Linked DNA regions of Natranaerobius thermophilus JW/NM-WN-LF. Each later gene encodes a partner of the first gene's protein in a complex. Links are inferred from orthologs where the notes say so. Each region holds a gene or a part of one and is shown on either strand. Other genes may lie near its edges.

Region 1 (5,264 bases):
CCAATAAAGGAATGAAGTGCCGCCAACTTCTGACAGGCGAAAGCTGCAAAGAAGGCTCACCGCAGAAGAATAGTGCGGAACACGAAGGATATGCGGGAGTGCACAGTTCTTTAAGGATAACTGAAAACAACATCTCCAATGCAAACTTGTCGAAGGGGAATTTGCTAGAGGAAATTTTGGATAGAGACAACATGAATAAAGCATTCAAGAAAATAAAATCCAACAAAGGCTCTCACGGGATTGATGGGATGGGAGTAGATGAACTTCTACAATATCTCAAAGAAAACGGGGACCACCTCAGGCAAAGAGTCCTGGACGGTAAATACCGCCCTAATCCCGTCAGAAGGGTAGAGATACCTAAAGAAGATGGGAAGAAAAGAAAATTAGGCATACCTACAGTGGTAGACAGGGTAATCCAACAAGCAATAGCCCAAGTACTATCTCCAATATATGAGGAGCAATTCTCAGATAACAGCTATGGTTTTCGCCCTGGACGCAGTACTCATGATGCAATTAAGAAAAGTCAACAAAACATAAATGAAGGATACAAATATGTAGTAGATATGGACTTGGAGAAATACTTTGACACAGTAAACCAGAGCAAATTGATAGAAGTGCTATCTAAGACAATAAAAGACGGTCGAGTAATATCTCTTATCAACAAATATCTAAGAGCAGGAGTAATGATCAAACACACCTATAAGGATACAGAAGTTGGCGTGCCCCAGGGCGGGCCTCTTAGCCCTATCCTCAGTAACATAATGCTCCACGAATTGGATAAAGAACTTGAGAAAAGGGGGCACGAATTCGTCCGCTATGCGGACGACCTGCTAATCTTTTGTAAAAGCAGAAGAAGTGCCGGACGCACCTTGAAGAACATACTACCCTTCATCGAAAATAAACTATTTCTCAAAGTAAATAAAGATAAAACTGTAGTTGCCTATGTAGGAAAGGTAAGATTTCTTGGGTTTGGCTTTTACAGACATAAAGGAAAAGCCAGATTAAGAGTTCATCTTAAATCAGTTACAAAGATGAGAACGAGAATAAAAGAACTCACATCTAGAAGTTATGGAATAAGCAACGAAGCCAGAGCAAAGAAACTTAGCCGATACATTATGGGTTGGGTTAACTACTTTAAACCAGCTGATATGAAGAATCTGTTAATAAATACTGACAGTTGGATGAGAAGGCGTATTCGCATGATTTACTGGAAACAATGGAAGAAAGTGAGAACAAAATTTAAAATGCTCAAGTTCTTTGGAGCCAATAAATACAAAGCATGGGAATATGCAAACACAAGAAAGGGCTACTGGAGAATTTCCAATAGCCCCGTCTTATCCAAATCCCTTGGAAATGATGTAATCAAAGGATTTGGTTTCCTATTCTTTTCGGAATATTATCGACAAGTTAAAGCGTAAACTAGGAACCGCCGTGTACCGAACGGTTTGCTCGGTGGTGTGAGAGGTCGGTAGATAAAATAATTATCTACCTCCTACTCGATTAAGTATTAATGAGTTAAAAAAGCTAACGGTTAGTTGATTTTGCTATTGCATAAAAAATAAACCAGGTAAACAGACTTTAAAACCTCATTCTGATCTGGCAGGAAAGGTATGGAAAGAGTGGTAGGTAGAAGACAACTATTAAAGTATATTAATTAAAGATGAACAAAGATAGGTTAAGGGCTGTACTTCTTATGATTTATATATGTAGGGAGTACAGCACTTTTTATTTTGGATAGGCGCTGTTGTATTTAGTTGATGATAGTGTAATATTATCAATTGAAGCATTTTCACATTCTCGGCTTTTTTTGTTTGACTTACGCGGAATCTGATCAAGCAATTGAGTATTCTTTAGATGAAAACAGAACTTTTTAATGGAAGAGAATGAGTGGACTTGTTAAGCTATTCATTTACCGAGATAACTTGTGATTGATAAGCGTTAACACATTGAACTAATTAATGTTATTATAATAGTAATAATAAACTTGCATAGATCTGGAGGGATGAAAAATGAGATACATACAAACGGACTGGAACATACCGTATTACAACTTTGCTCTTGAGGAATATTTAATAAATGAAGCACCGGAAGACAGCTATTTGTTTTTTTACATTCACAAACCATCTATTATCGTAGGTAAGTATCAGAACACTATTGAAGAAATTAATAAAGAGTTTGTTGATGAGCACGATATCATAGTGGCTAGAAGAATTTCTGGCGGCGGGGCAGTTTACCATGATGAAGGTAATTTGAATTTTTCTTTTGTTCAAAAAGCGGACAAGGAAGATGTTAATAATTTTGAGAAATTTACGAGACCGATAATAGAGGCCCTTAATGAACTAGGGGTAAAAGCTGAACTTTCCGGGCGAAATGATATTCTGGTAGACGGCAAGAAAATTTCAGGAAACGCCCAGTATTATGCCAATGGAAGGATATTAAGCCATGGGACCTTATTATTTAACTCCGAAATGTCCAATTTAACCAAAGCTCTAAAGGCAAATGACCTTAAGATTAAGTCAAAAGGGGTAAAATCAGTTAAAAGTAGAGTGGCAAACATTAAAGATTATATGGATCAAGATATGTCAATTTATGAGTTGAAAAACTATCTTCTAGAATATATTTCTAATACTTTAGGTGTTGAGGAATATGTCTTAAGTCAAGAAGAGCTTAAGAAAATTGAAGACGCTGCAGAAAATAAATTTAGTAAATGGGAATGGAATTGGGGTAAGTCCCCGGCTTTTGAAATTAGTAAAGTTGATAAATTCTCCTGTGGTTTGATCAATGTAAAATTAAATGTTCGCAAAGGTAAAATTAAAGACTGTAAAATTTACGGTGATTTTTTCACCAGAAGAGAGCTTGAAGAACTGGAAAACTTCTTATGTAATCAAACTTATGAACAAGAAAGCCTAAAAAAGGCTTTACAAGAGAAAGAGATTGACTTGGAAGATTATTTTCAAGGGATTGATCCCGAGGAGTTTGCAGAATTTATTACAACATAATATGTTTGCTAATATTTTTGGTTAAGTAAATCGGGTCAAGTAAAAAAGTGCAAATTAACTAAATTAGTACGATAAACTAAAGCGAGGCAGACTAAATTAGCTTGCCTCGCTTATAATATGTTTTGTTATTTCATCAATTTATTAACTAATCAGCTTCTATATGAAGGGTTGATTTTATGCCATTTCCTGTTAAGTGTTAAGTGAGGTAGGCTAGTAACTTTGAGAGATGCTTTTAAAATAATTATAAACACCATCGGTAATGGCCTGGGCTGCGTTTTGTCTAAAATAATTGTCTTTTAATAGAGATTCCTCCCAGTAATTAGAAACGAAAGCCAGCTCTACTAAAGCCGAAGGCATATTTCCGTGCCTGAGCACATAGAAACTTCTATCCAGAGTACCTCTATCTATTGTACCAAGTTTGTTTACTAAAGCTGTTTGTAGGCTATTTGCCAAGTTATAGTCGTAAAGACTTCTTTGTGAAGAGTAATAAGTTTCAGTTCCTTGGGCAGATCTATTTAATGCTGCATTAGCATGAACACTTATGAAAATATCGGCGTTAATTTGATTAGCCAAATTGATTCTGTCATATAGTGTTACATCAATATCAGAATACCTAGTAAGGTATGTTTCAGCACCTAAGTCCTCAAGTAGATCTCTTGCCCTCAGGGATACATCTAAAGCAACTTCCTTTTCTGTTAGCCCAGTAGGCCCAACTGCTCCAGGGTCAGTTCCGCCATGTCCCGGGTCAATAACTATTTTAAAACCTTGTAAGGGTGATCCTTCATGTCCCTCTTGCTTGTTCGTGTCCTCGGTTACTCCATCATTATCATCAGCCAATCTTACAAAGTCTCTACTTACCCATCCTACTTCATTGTGTTCTGGTAAATTGATTTTCATCCATTCATGATGAGTATTATCGTACTCATACGAAACTTCTTCTAATACTGGATAAGTTTCATTAGCATGAACTTGATGGATTGGTGCGTGGTTTAGTCCTGGGCCAGTTCTTACATTTAATGTAGTAGCGGTTACCTCAGCCTGTTCTAGATCTTCAATTTGGTGATTATTTTCCCTCTGTGAAATATAAACAGAATTCTCTTCTTCTACCCAATTAACTTGTGCCCCAAGTCCCTCACTAACAAACCTCAGTGGAACCATAGTCCGGCCTTGATTGGTTATTAATGGAGCTGTATCCATATCCAGTGCCTGTCCATTTAAACTGTAATTTTGGATACCTACTTCTAAGATTAATCGATCGTCCCCCAATTTTATCTCAATTTCTTGGCTATCACTATGCCACTCAACATATCCTCCTAGAGCTTGACTGACAAATCTGACTGGAACTTGAGTTCTGTTGTTTTGGTCTATGTACGGGTTTTGATCTGGAAAGTTTATTTCCTCGTTATCGACAAACACCTTAACTTCCTGTCCTGCTAACACACCGCTTACCATAGTTAAAACAGTGAGAAAGACTAACATAGAAAGGCCTAGCTTAACTTTATTCATTTTTAACAAATCTCCTTTCTCATTTTGATTTCTGAAATTATTAGGTCTTACTCTGGAAGGTCCGTTAGAAATTAAATGAACTTTCGCCAGGGGACTGGGGAGCTATCCATGTTTGGTAGAGCATAGGGGTTTTAAAGCTATGAACCTTAAAAAGTGGCCCCGGGTGTGATATTACAGTGAAAAATTGGTACAACATTTTATGTAAACACGTGGCTATAAAATATTATAATACATTTCTTAGCTTTTGCGGGAGCAAATGGCTAATCACCTGTAATTACTATAAAAACCAAGATAATGGCAGCTATAAGTTTTTCATCCATAAATTCGATAAAAATAGACAAAAATAGAAAAAATTAGACAATTAGTGCTCAGGTCTCAGAGGAAAGATAATAATTAACTAGAATTTAAAATATTAACTAAAATAGTTTATTTTATGACTATTTAATAGAATAGAATCTTGATAAAGGCAAACCTATCGCGAGGTGGGGGCGCAAAGCCACGAGTCTTTACGATTATTATAAAGACAGTCGGGCTGCCAAGGAAAGGGGTTTGTGCTGCTCTTCTTTGGAGCAGCTTTTATTTTATTGGAATACTTAATCAGCAAAAATTTAAACACAAATGGGGGGGAGTAATTATGAGAAACTTATTCAGTGGTCTTAGTTTGCAGTGGAGGATGTTAATACCCTTAATTATTATCACAGTCTTAGCAGTTGTGGTAATGGGGTATACATTATCCAATAATGTTGAAGATCTTGTAAT
Region 2 (2,680 bases), 660 kb from region 1 along the record:
CAACTAGAAAAGAGGCCGGTCTATTTGATGTTTCCCACATGGGAGAAATAATAGTAGAAGGCCCAAAGGCTTTAGAGTATCTTCAAAAAATGGTCCCTAATGATGTGGCCAGATTAAAACCGGGTAAGATACTTTACACACCAATGTGCTATGAAAACGGTGGAACTGTAGATGACTTTTTAATTTATAAAATGGATGAAAATAAATTCCTTCTTATTGTTAATGCAGCTAACACGGACAAGGATTTTGAATGGCTTCAGGAAAATAATACTGAAGGTGTTGAATTGAAAAATCTTTCTGATGAATATGGTCAGATAGCGATTCAAGGTCCCAAGGCCGAAAAAATATTACAACGCTTGACGGATACTCCTCTTAAAGAGATTAAATTTTTTAATTTCAAGGAAGATGTGGATTTAGATGGTGTGAAAGCTTTAATTTCCCGCACTGGTTATACTGGGGAAAATGGTTTTGAAATTTATATCAAGGCAGAAGAAACAGCCAAACTTTGGGAAAAGATTGAAGATGCCGGTGAAAATGATGGATTAAAGCCAATTGGTCTTGGAGCTAGGGATGTACTTAGATTTGAAGTTTGTTTGCCATTATACGGTAATGAATTGTCACCTGAAATTACCCCCCTAGAAGCCAGACTGAATCCTTTTGTTAAGTTGAATAAAACAGAAGACTTTTTAGGCAAAGATGTGTTAGTGAACCAAAAAGAACAAGGTCTAGAAAGGGTTCTTGTAGGATTTGAGATGATCGATAGGGGAATTCCAAGAACCAATTATATCTTGATGAAAGACGGACAGGAGATTGGCTTTGTTAGTTCGGGATCACAATCACCAACTCTTGATAAAGCCCTAGGGCTTGGCTTCATTAAGCCTGAGCATGACCAAGAAGGTAATGAAATTGAAGTGAAGATAAGAAAGAAAACTGCAAAAGCAAAAATTGTAAAAACACCTTTTTATAGGAGGGGATAAAAATGGTTAATGTACCAGAAGAATTTTATTATTCAAAGGATCATGAGTGGATTAAAAAACTTGAAGATGGGAAAGTTTGTGTCGGAGTAACTGACTATGCTCAAGATCAATTGGGAGATATTGTCTTTGTAGAACTTCCTGAAGAAGAGGATGAATATGAACAGGAAGAAACATTTACGGTAATCGAATCTGTAAAAGCCGTAGCAGATACTTATGCTCCGGTATCTGGAACAATTGATGAAATAAATGAAGACTTAGAAGATAGTCCTGAATTAATTAATCAGGATCCTTATGGAGATGGTTGGATAGCTGTCTTTCAACTTTCTGATGAGTCTGAGTTAGAAGAGTTATTGTCCGCTGAAGAATATCAAAATTATTTACAAGAAATTGAAGAGGAGGAATAGTTTTGAATAATAACTATTTACCTCATACTGACAATGAGCGAAGGGAAATGTTAGAGGCTATTGGGGTAGACTCGGTCCGTGAGCTTTTTAAAGATATTCCCAAGGATGTCCTACTGGACCGAGATCTGGACTTACCACCTTCATTATCTGAGCCAGAGTTGATTAAACACATGCAGGACCTGGCCGATAAAAATGAAGACTTAACAGAATACACTCCTTTTTTAGGGGCTGGAGTGTATGATCATTATATTCCCAGTGCCATAGGACACATTTTGAAAAGAAGTGAATTTTATACGGCATACACACCATATCAAGCTGAAGCTAGCCAGGGTACCCTGCAGACAATATTTGAATATCAAACTATGATTTCTGAACTTACCGGTATGGAAGTCGCCAATGCTTCCATGTACGATGGTGCAACTTCTGTGGCTGAAGCAGCATTAATGAGCTTAAAAGCTGCAAAAGGCAATACTGTCCTGGTTTCAGAAACCGTTAACCCTAGTTATCGACAAGTATTAAGAACTTATGTAGAAAATCAGGGGTTTGAAGTAAAAACAATTCCCCAGGATGGTGGCGTAACAAATAAAACAGAAATTGAAAATGCCCTATCGAAAGATGTTGCCTGCTATATTGCTCAGACACCTAATTTCTTTGGAAATTTAGAGCAATTGGAAGGAATCAAAGATAAGTTAAAAGAGCATAAAGCCATGTTTGTAGTTTGTGCTGATCCTATCTCCTTAGGGCTTATCAAGCCCCCTGCAGAACACGGTGCTGATATTGTAGTAGGTGATGGCCAAAGTCTTGGAAACCCCATGAACATGGGAGGACCTTTACTAGGATTCTTTGCCAGCACGAAAAAATTAATTCGCAAAATGCCTGGTAGGATAATTGGTGAAACTACTGACACAGAAGGTAATAGGGGGTTTGTGTTAAACTTACAAACTAGAGAACAGCATATCAGAAGAGAAAAAGCTACATCTAACATTTGCTCCAACCAAGCCCTGAATGCTCTGGCAGCGTGTGTTTACTTAACATTAATGGGCCCCCAGGGTTTAAAACAAGTAGCTAACTTGTCCCTACAAAAAGCTAATTATGCCAAAGAGAAAATAACAGAATTAGATGGTTATGAATTGGCCTTTGACCGACCCTTTTTCAAAGAATTCGTAATTAAAACACCCAAACCTGTTAGTGAGATAAATGAGCAACTTCTTGACAGGAAGATAGTAGGAGGTCTTGACCTGGGACGCTTTTATTCTGGTTTAGAAAATCACATGTTGATCTGTGTGACTGAGAAAAGAA

What was found. The genes of interacting proteins can lie anywhere in the genome.
Region 2: the proteins of NTHER_RS11095 (region 1) and gcvH are in contact, whole or in part, in a crystal structure (PDB 3A7A), measured with the Escherichia coli proteins. The link is inferred for Natranaerobius thermophilus JW/NM-WN-LF from one-to-one orthologs.

What each region holds. Positions count from the first base shown.
Region 1 is NC_010718.1:2,311,440-2,316,703, reverse strand. The notes cover bases 1,107-4,004. They hold NTHER_RS11095 (lipoate--protein ligase), read left to right. Parts: upstream 1,107-2,009; coding sequence 2,010-2,999; downstream 3,000-4,004. Other genes in these bases: NTHER_RS15335 (N-acetylmuramoyl-L-alanine amidase), read right to left, coding at 3,210-4,004; ltrA (group II intron reverse transcriptase/maturase), read left to right, coding at 1,107-1,418. In the rest of the region: more of ltrA, read left to right, coding at 1-1,106; more of NTHER_RS15335, read right to left, coding at 4,005-4,505; NTHER_RS15330 (methyl-accepting chemotaxis protein), read left to right, coding at 5,140-5,264. UniProt on the Escherichia coli protein: Catalyzes both the ATP-dependent activation of exogenously supplied lipoate to lipoyl-AMP and the transfer of the activated lipoyl onto the lipoyl domains of lipoate-dependent enzymes.
Region 2 is NC_010718.1:2,968,996-2,971,675, reverse strand. It holds gcvH (glycine cleavage system protein GcvH), read left to right. Parts: upstream 1-979; coding sequence 980-1,381; downstream 1,382-2,680. Other genes in the region: gcvPA (aminomethyl-transferring glycine dehydrogenase subunit GcvPA), read left to right, coding at 1,384-2,680; gcvT (glycine cleavage system aminomethyltransferase GcvT), read left to right, coding at 1-977. UniProt on the Escherichia coli protein: The glycine cleavage system catalyzes the degradation of glycine. The H protein shuttles the methylamine group of glycine from the P protein to the T protein.